4 regions of the Mucilaginibacter defluvii genome follow, and region 3 is predicted to be linked to each of the others. Evidence: riboswitches for the same ligand, from Rfam matches in the RefSeq annotation. Region 3 holds a riboswitch; each other region holds the start of a gene.
The links. A riboswitch is a leader RNA that binds a small molecule or an ion and turns the genes downstream of it on or off. The one in region 3 is predicted to bind S-adenosylmethionine.
Positions count from the first base shown of each region.

Region 1: linked by a shared signal. The riboswitch ahead of ABD960_RS08520 (cysteine desulfurase family protein) and the one ahead of metH (methionine synthase) in region 3 are both predicted to bind S-adenosylmethionine.
Region 2: linked by a shared signal. The riboswitch ahead of ABD960_RS08225 (O-acetylhomoserine aminocarboxypropyltransferase/cysteine synthase family protein) and the one ahead of metH (methionine synthase) in region 3 are both predicted to bind S-adenosylmethionine.
Region 4: linked by a shared signal. The riboswitch ahead of ABD960_RS10500 (SusC/RagA family TonB-linked outer membrane protein) and the one ahead of metH (methionine synthase) in region 3 are both predicted to bind S-adenosylmethionine.

Region 1 is NZ_BAABJI010000002.1:512,683-516,051, forward strand. Features, by position in the region: gene ABD960_RS08515 (SMP-30/gluconolactonase/LRE family protein) at 1-850, shown strand, start outside; SAM riboswitch class I at 941-1,045, shown strand; gene ABD960_RS08520 (cysteine desulfurase family protein) at 1,112-2,248, shown strand; tRNA gene ABD960_RS08525 (tRNA-Cys) at 2,261-2,331, shown strand; gene ABD960_RS08530 (AraC family transcriptional regulator) at 3,044-3,369, shown strand, end outside.
Region 2 is NZ_BAABJI010000002.1:453,204-456,572, reverse strand. Features, by position in the region: gene ABD960_RS08230 (trans-sulfuration enzyme family protein) at 1-839, shown strand, start outside; SAM riboswitch class I at 942-1,054, shown strand; gene ABD960_RS08225 (O-acetylhomoserine aminocarboxypropyltransferase/cysteine synthase family protein) at 1,278-2,603, shown strand; gene ABD960_RS08220 (homoserine O-acetyltransferase family protein) at 2,663-3,369, shown strand, end outside.
Region 3 is NZ_BAABJI010000002.1:2,163,720-2,167,088, reverse strand. Features, by position in the region: gene ABD960_RS15840 (S41 family peptidase) at 1-1,581, shown strand, start outside; SAM riboswitch class I at 1,622-1,732, shown strand; gene metH (methionine synthase) at 1,933-3,369, shown strand, end outside.
Region 4 is NZ_BAABJI010000002.1:963,877-967,245, reverse strand. Features, by position in the region: gene porV (type IX secretion system outer membrane channel protein PorV) at 1-206, shown strand, start outside; SAM riboswitch class I at 401-505, shown strand; gene ABD960_RS10500 (SusC/RagA family TonB-linked outer membrane protein) at 815-3,369, shown strand, end outside.

The sequences.
Region 1 (3,369 bases), 1.7 Mb from region 3:
AGGCGATCCGAAGCAACACTTCGTTAATGTGCAGGATTTATATATTGATACTGATGACAAACTTTGGGTGCTTGACTCCAAGCCTTCATCCGGCGGGTCAATATTTGGTAACGATGGCGGTATGCCTGCACAAGGTTATTTTAAGCTGGTTAAGATTAACCTGAAAACCAATACGGTCGACAAGGTTTACACTTTTGACGATCTGGACAAGGCACGGTCGGGGCTAAACGATATCCGGATTGACACGGAAAAGGGTTTGGGATACCTCTCAGACCCCGGGCAGGCGGCCATCGTGATACTCGACCTGGTAAGCGGTAAAACACGCACAGTTTTAAAACAGCAACCATTTACCGTAGCTGATACCAGTGTGGTATTGAGTTATGAAGGTGTTGAAATGAGGGATAAAGACGGCAAGCCTTTCCGCTCAAATATTAACGGCATCGCAATAACGAGAGATAATAAATATTTATATTTTAAAGCCATTAATCAACTGCATTTATACCGCATCGAAACCCGTTATTTAGCTGATGCCAAACTTAATGCTGAAGCATTGGCATCGCATGTGCAGGATGTTGGCATTGTGGGTATAACGCATGGTTTGGAAGCCGATAAAAAGGGAAATATTTTTTTAACAACTTCTACAGACTATGCTATTAAATACATTACACCGGATGGTAAGCTAAACACGCTCGTGCAGGATTCGCGGATTATTTGGCCAGACTCGATGGGCATTGGAAGTGATGGATTTCTATATTTCTCATGCGCGCAGCTGAACCGCGACCCGCAGTGGAACAATGGTCAAAATAACACTGAGCTTCCTTACACCGTGTACAAGGTGAAACTGCCATAACTGGTCTCATCACAATAAATATTTAAAAAAATATAAAATCTATAGGACTTATGGATTTTATATGTATGTTTGCATTATAGTTCTTTTACATACTTATCCAGAAAGACGGAGGGAAAGGCCCTATGACGTCTTAGCAACCTGTACTTGGTATAAGGTGCTAATTCCTGCCCGGTAATATGCCGGGATAGATAAGAGATAGCGTTTTAAAAAAAACTCATGTCGTGGATAAGTTAATTAATGAAATTAAAAACGATAATGAACATGAGCATCTACTTTGATAACGCAGCAACAACCCGTATTGACAGTGACGTATTCAATCACATCACCCCGTATCTTTTAGATCATTTTGGCAATCCCTCTTCGGCGCACCAGCATGGCCGTGTTGCCAGGCAGATTGTGGAAGAATCAAGAGCAACAATAGCCGGTTTAATTAATGCCAAACCTTCCGAAATTATTTTCACCAGCGGTGGTACCGAGGCTGATAATACCGCGCTTTTATCCGGCATTCGCCTGCAAAACATCAGGCACGTTATTACCTCGCCTTTAGAGCATCATGCAGTGCTCAATACATTAAAAGCCTTACAGGCCGCAAATGAAATAAAATTGAGCTTTGTTAACGTTGACGAACGCGGTGACATTGACCATGACCATTTGGAAGCCCTACTTAAAAGCAAGGGCAAAGCATTGGTTTCTATCATGCATGCCAATAATGAGATCGGAAACATCAATAATATCGAGCTAATTTCTGAGCAATGTTGTAGACACAAGGCTATTTTTCATACCGATACTGTGCAAACCATGGGGCACTATAGCCACGATGTGAAAAAACTGGGTGCACATTTCATTGTAGCATCGGCACATAAATTTCACGGGCCAAAGGGGATTGGCTTTTTATACTGCCGAGAGGGGGTTGATCTTCACAAAATGATTCACGGTGGTTCGCAGGAACGTAAACTGCGTGCAGGTACTGAGAATGTGGCAGGAATAGCCGGTTTAGCCAAAGCCCTTGAGATAGCTTACGCACACATTAATCATCACGGCGCACATCTTCAGGCACTTAAAAACAGGTTGATAAACGGACTTAAAGAAGCTGTACCCGGCGTATCTTTCAACGGAAACTCGGCCATAGCAAGCAAAAGTTTGTACACTGTTTTGAGTGCAAGTTTCCCCGCGGAACTGGCTCAAGGTTTCCTGATGAATTACCTGGACGCTAACAACATCTCGGTTTCAGGTGGCAGCGCATGTACAACGGGCCACGCCTCGCATGTGCTGGAGGCTATAGGCGCTGAAGGCAACCGGCAAACCATCAGGTTTTCGTTCAGTAAATATAATGCTGCTGATGAAGTTGACCGGACATTAAGCGTTCTGTCAGCATTATTAAACGCAGTTGCTGCCTGATCTTAATTAAATAGTCGCGTGACCGAGTGGTGAGGTGGGGGTCTGCAAAACCTTATACGGCAGTTCGAATCTGCCCGCGACGTCAATAATAGCCAACGGGCTTACGGGCAATATTTTCATACAATTAAACAATTGTTAAAAAATCTAAAACCGTAAACAAAATTTTATAAAACTCGTTTGCAGGTATAAATAATATCTACTAAAATGCATTGCCAAAAGAGGAAAAGGAAATTTGTGAAGTATCCGTATGGCTCCAGAAACATTACATTCTTATTGGGCGTAGGCACCATTATGGCTGCCGCGGTTATACTATCAATTATAACAGCCGGTAAATAAACCGGCTGTTATAATTACTCGGCCCTATATATTACTTTGTAACTAACTTGTGATAATATCTGCTTATAAGCAGGTAAATATCTGGTATAGAATGGTATTTAGTCTTGCTATGTTTGTTTATGTGTTAACGTGAGTTAATACATTTTGTCAAATAGAATAAGTATTATAATCATTTCGGGTTTATAGTACGATCAGTAAGTTAAAAAAGAAGCACCGCCGCGATGGGGTGCTTTTTTTTGTTTTAGCACTTTCTGTTAATAACGCAGTTACCGGTTTAAACAAGCAATTATTTTACGGAAGCAGGGTTTAGCACTATATAATTAGGATAGAGAAGGATTGATCTAGCATTATTTTAACCACTCTTTACCAAATCTTACCCACATCATGTTAAATATTGCAATTGAATGTTAATTAACTGTAAATTGTTCACTAACAATCCCTATTAATTGATTTTGAACCATGAAAGTACTGCAATTCACCATCCCAATGCCATACGACAAGAGTGTGGTAGTCGACAAGGTTTGTCAGCAACACCATTATCCCTATCTGCATCGTCATAAAGAAGTGCAGCTTACCTGGATACAGAAAGGAGAGGGAACTCTTATTGCCGGTAATAACATGCATGATTATTCGGCCGGAGATGTGTTCTTTATAGGTGCTAACCTGCCGCATGTGTTCAAGAGCAACCCGGAGTATTTTAATGCTGATAACGGAAAGCAGATTGAAGCATTAACCGTGTTTTTTAATCCGGAAGGTACCCTGGCTCCATTGTTTGCTTTGCCTGA
Region 2 (3,369 bases), 1.7 Mb from region 3:
CTGATGATATGTACCATGGCCTGCGCAACCAGGTAAAAAACTTGTTTGCCGGCATTTTAGAGTTCGATTTTATTGATGTGAATGATGAAACGGTTTTACAACAGCACATCAAACCAAATACAGGTATTATCTGGATTGAGACACCATCAAACCCGCTGTTAAAACTTACCGATATAAAAAAAGTGGTTAGCATAGCTCATGCTAAAGGTATAATAGTAGTGTGCGATAACACCTTTGCGACACCTATATGCCAGCAACCGCTTATATTGGGCGCCGACCTGGTGATGCACTCCTGCACTAAATATTTTGGTGGCCACAGCGATTTAATGGGCGGCGCGCTGATAACTGCTAAGAAAGATGATTGGTGGCAAAAAATCCGCCAGGTGCAAGAAATGGGCGGCGCTATCCCCTCGCCCACAGATTGCTATTATTTAGTGCGCAGCTTAAAAACTTTACCTTACAGAGTACGCGGCCATGTTAGCAACGCGCAACACCTTGCCGAATTTTTAGAACGACATCCAAAAGTTGAGCAGGTAATGTACCCGGGACTTGTATCGCATCCGCAGCATGAGTTGGCATCAACGCAAATGAGTTTGTACGGCGGCATGCTGTCTTTCCTGGTAAAAGGCGGGCAAAACGAAGCTGGCAGAGTAATTAACGCCCTGAATTTATTTACCCAGGCAACCAGTTTAGGCGGGGTTGAAAGTTTAATAGAGCATCGTGCGCTGGTGGAAGGTCCGGATACTAAAACGCCTTTTAATTTACTCAGGGTATCTGTCGGCTTAGAGCATATTGACGATTTGATAGCCGATATGAAACAGGCTTTAGAAAGTTTTTAGCAATAAAAACAAATTAAATTTGGAGGCAAATGTTTTTTTAACATACATTTGCAACAATATTTGGTAGCAAATATTTAAGATCAACACCCCTCAAAAAGGTTTGGTTTATAAAGAAGCGGCGAGAGAACAGGCTCAATTACCCGCTGGCAACCCTTCAGCAACTGAAGAAGGTGCCAATTCCTGCCCCGGAAGAATAACCCCGGGAAATATAAATTAACAAACGAAATGAAATATTTATTTAGCATTCCTGAAAACGTACTACAGCATAATCAATATGGTTTAAACCCTTATTGCTGTATGTGTATGTGTTGCTGCTAAGCCACACCATTAAGCACGCTGAACTTCATTTTTGTAATTCGCGTGTAGCCATTAGGGATTATTACATCCTGTTGCTAAACAAAAACATTAACCTTTTTTAAAATTAAAATCTTAAAAACCATGTCTGCTACAAACCTTAAATTCGAAACATTACAATTACACGCCGGTCAGGAAGTTGATGCCGTTACAGGTTCACGCGCTGTACCGCTATATCAAACTACATCTTACGTATTTAACAGTGCTGAGCATGGCGCCAACCTATTTGCTTTAAGGGAATTCGGTAACATATATACCCGCCTGATGAATCCTACTACCGATGTGTTTGAGAAACGCGTCGCGGCATTAGAAGGTGGTGTAGCAGCTTTGGCTACATCATCGGGCCAGGCAGCACAGTTTTTAGCGCTTAACAATATTCTGCAAGCGGGCGATAACTTTGTTACCTCGCCATTTTTATACGGCGGTACTTACAATCAGTTCAAAGTATCATTCAAAAGGTTAGGTATCGAAGCTCGTTTTGCCAAAAATGATTCGGCAGAAAGCATTGAAGCCTTAATTAATGAGGGTACCAAAGCTATCTATCTCGAAACGATCGGTAACCCGGGATTTAACATTCCTGATTTTGAAAAAATAGCAGCCGTTGCCAACAAGCACGATCTGCCTTTAATAGTTGACAATACCTTTGGCGCTGCCGGTTACCTGTTCCGCCCGTTGGAGCATGGTGCGCATGTAGTAGTACAATCAGCCACTAAATGGATTGGCGGGCATGGCACCAGCATAGGCGGCGTTATTGTTGATGGCGGTAATTACAACTGGGGCAATGGTAAATTTTCGCAATTCACCCAACCGTCCGACGGTTATCATGGCTTGATATTTAATGACGTGTTCGGCATTGGCGGCCCGTTTGGTAATATTCAATATATTATTCGCGCCCGTGTTGAAGGACTGCGTGATTTTGGCCCGTCGCAGTCACCATTTAATTCATGGTTATTGATCCAAGGTTTAGAAACGCTATCGCTGCGCGTGCAACGCCATGTTGACAACGCGCTCGAACTGGCCAAATGGCTTGAGCTGCATCCGTTAGTTGCCAAAGTAAATTATCCGGGCCTTACATCTTCACCTTACCACGAACTGGCTAAAAAATACTTAAGCAATGGCTTCGGAGCCGTTTTGTCCTTTGAAGTTAAGGGCGAAAAGGCAAATGCCACGGCGGTAATTGATAATCTTAAACTGGTAAGCCATTTGGCTAACGTGGGCGATGCCAAAACTCTGATCATCCAACCATCTGCAACCACGCATCAGCAATTAAGTGATAATGAACAGCTTGCGGCCGGTGTTACACCCGCATTGTTGCGTGTAGCTGTCGGTATTGAACATATTGATGATATAAAAGCTGATTTTGAGCAGGCTTTTGCCAAAATTGAACAAAAAGAACCAAGCCTTACATAGGCTTTTGATTATAGTTTTAAAATGCTTCCGGCGTAAAGCCGGAAGCTTAATAATAAGAAATGAGTACTGAAATATACAGGCATAAACAAAAATTCACACTTGAATCGGGCAAGGAGCTGCGCCAGTTGGAAATAGGTTTTAATACCTATGGCAAGCTTAACCAAAACCGTGATAATGTAATTTGGGTATGCCACGCGCTTACAGCCAATTCGGATGTGCTTGATTGGTGGAAAGGACTGTTTGGCGCCGAAGACTTTTTTAATCCGGAGGAGCACTTTATTGTATGCGCCAATATATTGGGTTCTCCATATGGCTCAACCAATCCTTTAAGCGTTAACCCGGTAACCGGGCAGCCTTATTATCTGGCTTTCCCGGAGATTACGATACGCGATATGGTTAAAGCTCATCGTCTGTTGGCCACGCATTTGGGCATCAATAGTATCGAAGTTTTAATAGGCGGATCATTAGGCGGACAGCAAGCCATGGAATGGGCCATCACGGAACCTGGAAAGATCAAGAACCTGATACTCATTGCCACAAACGGTAAACACTCACCATGGGGCATTGCCTTTAACGAGTCGCAACGTTTGGCCATCAGTACCGACCGCACCTTTTATGCCAATACACCACGCGGCGGCGAAAAAGGCCTGAAAGCCGCGCGTAGCATGGCTTTACTTTCATACCGTGGATATAAGGCATACAATATCACTCAGCAGGAAGATAGTAACAACCTTACCGATGGCTATAAAGCATCGAGCTATCAAAA
Region 3 (3,369 bases):
TTCCGCTCTGCCTTTTTACTCATACTAGGGGTGGTTTTGGGTGTTTACCTGGGGAGGGGCGGTGCAGGTTCTGAGCCTTTTGGCTTGTCGTTACAACATAACGATAAAATGTCGAAAGTATTGGAGCTGGTGCAGTATAACTATGTTGACTCGGTTAATGTGGACAGCATTGAGGGCGCTACGGTAAACGAATTACTGCAAAAGCTTGATCCGCATTCATTATATCTGCCGCCTAAGCAGGCCAGTGCTGTAAATGAACGCCTCGAAGGTGGTTTTAACGGTTTGGGTATTGAATACACGCTGCTGCGTGATACCTTGGTGATTACGCAGGTATACCCCGGCGGCCCGGCGGCTAAAGCCGGCATTGTTGGCGGCACCCGGGTAATAGCCGTTAACGGTAAAATATTTGCCGGAACAGGCATAACCGACAGCGCTGCATCAGCGGTACTGTTGAAAAAAGAAAAGCAGGCGCAAAGTGTAGTTATAACGGCGTTGTTGCCTGATGATGCTTCGGCTGAAAAAAGTTTTTCCATAAAACCCGGGCGCGTGCCTTTGAGTAGCCTGGACGCGGCTTATGTTGAGAGGAACGATGTCGGCTACATCAAGATCAGTAAGTTCGCGGCAACCACCAATGCAGATTTTAAAAAAGCTATTGCCCGGCTTAAAGTGCAGGGCATGAAAAAACTGGTGCTTGACCTGCGCGGCAATGGCGGCGGTTATCTTACCGCGGCTACCGAAATGGCCGACGAGTTTTTGCCCAAGAATAAGCTGATCGTTTACACAAAGGGCGTGCACGAGCCGCGTACCGATTACTTCGCTACAGATTCAGGAAGTTTTCAGGAAGGCAGCATGGCGGTGTTGATCGATGAGTATTCGGCTTCAGCCAGCGAGATTTTATCAGGCGCTTTGCAGGACCTGGATCGTGCTGTGATTGTTGGCCGCCGCTCATTCGGCAAGGGTTTGGTGCAGCAGCAATTCCCGTTCGAGGATGGCTCGGCAGTAAACCTCACCGTAGCCAGATATTACACGCCTTCAGGCAGATCGATACAAAAATCATACAGCCGTGGCGTGGCCAGCTATCGTAATGAACTGGCTGAGCGTATGCGTAAAGGAGAACTTTTTTCGGCGGAAATGAGTTTGAACGATAGCGCTATCAATAAAAAGTCGCCTTACCGTACCAGCAGCGGCAAGCCGGTGTTCAGCGGCGGCGGTATAATGCCCGATATTTTTGTTCCGGCGGATACTGCTCAATCCACACCGGTAATTATAGCGCTTACAGATGTGCAGCTGTTCACATCTTACGTGCTCGATAGGATGCAGCCGCTACTACATGCATATCCCCTGGCTGATAAGTTTGTTAATAGCTACTCACCAACCGATGCAGAACTGAATGATTTTATGCAATATGCATCAGTTGTAACCAGGCGTTTCCCTAAGGAAGAGCTGAAAGCGAGTGCGCCTGCAATAAAAACCTTGCTGAAGGCCTACGCCGCGCGTTTTAAATGGGGCGACAGCGCGTATTTTCATGTGGTTAACAAGGATGACCATGCTTTCAACCAGGCCTTCGCGGCTATCCGCTAAAAACAGTTGCACATTATAAACTTATTGTGCAATTTTGCAACGCTTATGGAGAAAGACGGAGGGATTAGACCCTGCGATGTCTTAGCAACCTGTGCTTACAAGGTGCTACATTCTACTTAACTGCAAACTAAGTGGTTAGGAAAGATAAGCGAAAGTCAGATAACAACGCCCGACTTTTCGAGATAAGCTGTATTTAGATTTGAGCTATTAGACATGAAATTTGAGATGCTTTGCCATTTCGATCTGATGATTAAACAACTCAAGTTTTGATATGGGGTTTTTGATGTAGGTAGATGTCCAATTATGGCATCCTGTCTCATATCTCAAATCTCACATCTCATATCTTAACAAATGGACATTAGAGAAGAACTTAAAAAACGCATACTGGTTATTGACGGGGCAATGGGTACCATGATACAGCGGTACCAGCTTACCGAGGCTGATTTTCGTGGCGAGCGTTTCGCAGCGCATCCGTCGGACTTAAAAGGTAGTAACGACCTGCTTAACCTTACGCGCCCCGATATTATTAAGGCCATACATGTAGAGTACCTGGACGCGGGTGCCGATATTATTGAAACCAACACCTTCAGTACCCAGCGTATATCACTGGCTGACTACCACATGGAGGAGCTGGCTTATGAGATGAGCTATGAAGGCGCACGCCTTGCCCGTGAGGTTGCCGACGAGTATAATAAAAAAACACCTGAAAAGCCTCGCTTTGTGGCAGGCGCAGTCGGACCTACAAACCGCACGGCATCCATATCGCCGGATGTGAATGATCCCGGGTACCGTGCCGTGAGCTTTGACGATCTGGCCGAAGCTTATTATGAGCAGGTGCGTGGATTGGTTGATGGCGGCTCAGACTTGTTACTGGTTGAAACCATATTTGATACCCTGAATGCCAAGGCTGCCCTATTTGCCATCCAGCGTTATGCAGAGGAAAGCGGCAAGCAACTGCCGATCATGATCTCGGGTACCATAACCGATGCTTCGGGCCGTACCCTTTCGGGGCAAACAGTTGAGGCGTTCTGGAATTCTATCCGCCATGCCAATTTGCTGTCGGTAGGTTTGAACTGCGCTTTGGGTGCTAAAGAGATGCGGCCATACCTGGAAGAGCTATCTAACAAGGCTGATGTATATATTTCCGCTTATCCTAACGCAGGCTTACCCAACGAGTTTGGCGCGTATGATGAAACTCCGCACGAAACCGCACACCAGGTTGATGATTTTATAAAAGCCGGACTGGTAAATATAGTCGGCGGCTGCTGCGGCACCACGCCCGATCACATCAGTTGCATTGCCGAGCGGGCAGCAAAATTTCCGCCACGCCAGTTACCGCAGATTGAACCCTATTTGCGCCTGAGTGGCTTGGAGGCGGTAACACTGACCCCCGAAACCAACTTTGTAAACGTAGGTGAGCGTACCAATATAACCGGGTCGCCAAAATTCTCGAAGCTGATATTGGCTGAAGATTACGAGGCTGCCTTAACTGTTGCCCGTCAGCAGGTAGAGGGTGGTGCCCAGGTGATCGACATTAACATGGACGAGGGCATGATCGACTCGGAAGCCGTGATGGTGAAGTTCCTGAATCTCGTAGCTTCTGAACCGGATATTGCCAAGTTGCCCATCATGATCGACTCCTCAAAATGGACAGTGATCGAGGCAGGTTTAAAATGTTTGCAGGGGAAAGGCATCGTGAACTCCATCTCGCTAAAAGAAGGCGAAGAAAAGTTTAAAGAATATGCCCGCAAAATATTAAGCTACGGCGCGGCGGTGGTAGTAATGGCG
Region 4 (3,369 bases), 1.2 Mb from region 3:
GTTTAGAATATTGGTATGATAGGGTATTCGCGGTGCGAACCGGTTTCTTTACAGCTCCTTCAAAATACAATTTACAGTATATAACCGCCGGGGCCGGTTTTCGGTACAATGTGTTGCAGTTTGATCTTTCTTATCTCATATCTACCAAGAGTCGTAGTGCAAATGACAATACTCTACGATTATCGCTAATTTATGCGTTTAGATAGTATTTGCACTTCATTGAAAATGGAGGATATAGTTCGTTGGCTAATAACTGTCTGTTTTTAATAGCTGTTGAAAGTCATATTAACAAGTTGACATAATGCATATAAGATAGGAATAGATTTTTAATAATATAATCTATAGAATTAGTAGTGTTTATAATTATTTGTATTACCTTTGCTTTGAAATAGCTGATTGATCATTATCAAGAAAGACGGAGGGAAAGGCCCGATGATGTCTTAGCAACCTTAAATACTTATTAAAGGTGCTAATTCCTGTCTGCCAAAAGCAGAAAAGATAATGCGGCAATAGTGATTGTATATCATATGCTTCTGCGCTTCTCCGGTAACGATGAAGGCTATTTCATAACTCAAAATGTATTATGAAAACACCATTTACAAAAACAGAAATTTACTACGCTGCAAATATTTGCCCTTTTAATTACCTCAACATTACTAACAACACCTGTTGTTGTTGCCGTTAATACTAACGCTGCATTGCAATGTTAGTTCCGTGATATAACGGATTCTGAATATCATTAAATCATTCTTACAATTAGTTTACCTGCCTTTTTGAGCAGGCAGGCAGTTTATTGCTTTATTATTAATAAATCATGTTGAAAATATACAAACAGGCCTTAGCCGCGTTGCTATTGCTTTTTGCTGTGCAATCGGTTGTAGCGCAATCAGTAAAAATAAGCGGAACTATCACGGCCAAGTCAGACGGGTTGCCGCTACCCGGTGTAAGTGTTGCCGTAAAAGGCACTACTACAGGTACACAAACTAATGTTGATGGTAAGTTCATTATCAATGCTAAAGTGAATGACATTATCAGTATCAGCTATGTAGGCTACACTACTAAAGAGGTAAAGGTATCAGCAAATACCACTACGTTGAACATTGTACTTGACGAGGGAGCCAACGCGCTGAATGAGGTAGTGGTAACGGCTTTAAATATATCGAAAGATAAAAAATCATTAGGTTACGCGGTACAAACTGTAAAATCAAATGATATTTCCGAGGCGCGCGAAACAAATTTTGTGAATGCCTTGTCGGGCAAAATAGCTGGTGTGCAGGTAACGGGTAGCCAGGGCGATATGGGATCTTCCAGGATCATCATCCGCGGCGAAACCTCTGTTTCGGGCAATAATCAGCCATTATTTGTCATTGACGGTATCATTGTAGACAACTCTCAGTTCCAGGGCACCAATGGGTCGCGCGATTTTGCGAATGCTATATCCAGTTTTAATTCTGAGGATATTGAATCAGTAAGTGTGCTTAAAGGGCCTAACGCGGCCGCGCTATACGGTTCACGTGCGGCGGCTGGTGTTATCCTGATTAAGACTAAGTCAGGCAAAGGGGTAAAGGGAATAGGGGTGGAGATTAATTCAAACACGGTATTTTCCAGTTTAAAAGTATTTCCCGATTACCAAAACCAGTTTGGGCAGGGCTCCAATGGCAAATTCAGTTATGTTGATGGCAAGGGCGGCGGCGTTAACGACGGAGTTGACGAAAGTTGGGGGCCCGCGTTAGACGGCGCGCTGATACCGCAATTCTATTCAAATGGTGAGGCTGTACCCTTTGTTGCTCACCCTAACAATGTGCGCGATTTTTTCAAAACAGGTGCTACTTTTAATAACGGTGTAGCCTTATCAAGCAGCAGCGACAAGCATAACTTTCGTATATCTTACAACAATCTGCATCAAACAGGGGTAGTGCCTAATTCGTCGCAGGGACGTAACTCGTTTTTGCTGAACGGGAGTTACAAACTGACACCTAAACTTACCATTAACACCACAGCAAGCTACATTAAGGACGATGCCGGTAATTTGCCAGGCGCTTACGGCAGACGTGCAACCAGCACCATGTTGCAGTTTACCTGGTTTGGCCGCCAGGTTGATATAAACCGCTTAAAAAATTATCGTAATGCTGATGGCAGCACTTTTAACTGGAACAACAGCTATTATAGCAACCCATATTTTGTAGCGTATGAAAACACGGTATCGCAACTTAAAAACAGGTTTACCGGGAGTGCTGAGCTGAACTACAAAATAAACAGCGAGTTCTCGGTGAACTTTCGAACCACTACCGATTTTTATAACGACCGACGGAAGATCAGGGTGGCTTTCGGTACAAACGGTACGCCATTTGGCTCCTATGAAGAAGATGCTTACTACGTAAATGAAACAAATACCGAAGCCCGCCTGCAATACACCAAAAAAATAACCGACGATTTTTCGCTGGATGTTTTTGGCGGTGGCAATATCAGCACCATTACTAATGAGCAGAACGATCAGTTAGCGCCAAAGCTGGCTGTTCCTAATGTTTACAATGTAAATAACTCACGCGATCCGCTCGTGTCGACCAATTATTACGGCAAGCTAAAAACCTACAGCTACTTCGTTTCCGGACAAATAGGTTTCAAAAATTATGCTTTTATAAATTTTACCGGCCGTAATGATTGGTCGTCAACGCTACCCAGCTCAAGCCTGTCATACTTTTATCCATCTGTGAACGGTAGCTTGATACTTTCTGACGCGCTTGATATTAACAGCAATATATTAAGTTATTTAAAAGTGCGTGGAGGCTGGTCAAAAGTAGGTAAGGCCACTACGCCTTATCAGTTACTTAACACTTACCTGTCATCGCCTTTGTTTGGCACTAACCCGCAGCAAAGTGCCAACACTATAAATCTGAATCCTAACTTAAAACCTGAAACAACCACATCATCAGAAGCGGGTGTTGAACTCGGATTTTTTAAGGACCGTTTACGTTTAGATGTCAGCGTTTACAGCACTAATAGCTACGATCAGATACTTGATGTGGAAGTTAGCCCTACAACCGGTTTTAATAAAAATTTGATAAATGGCGGCCGTATCACCAATAAAGGCTTAGAAGTGCAACTGGCGGGTACACCAATAAAGGGTAAAGATTTTGCCTGGGATGTTACCGTTAACTATTCATTAAACCGCAGCAAGGTTATCTCGCTTGATAAGGAGGGTGTACTACCGGCTTATATTTTAGGTACAAATCGTACTGTACAGGTTTTGGCGGCAATTGGCCAGCCTTACGGTACCTTGTTTGGCACGGCTTATCTACGTGATGCTTCAGGACAAATAATAGTTAGCAACAGCGGAACTCCGGTGGTTAATCCAACCAAACAGTTTTT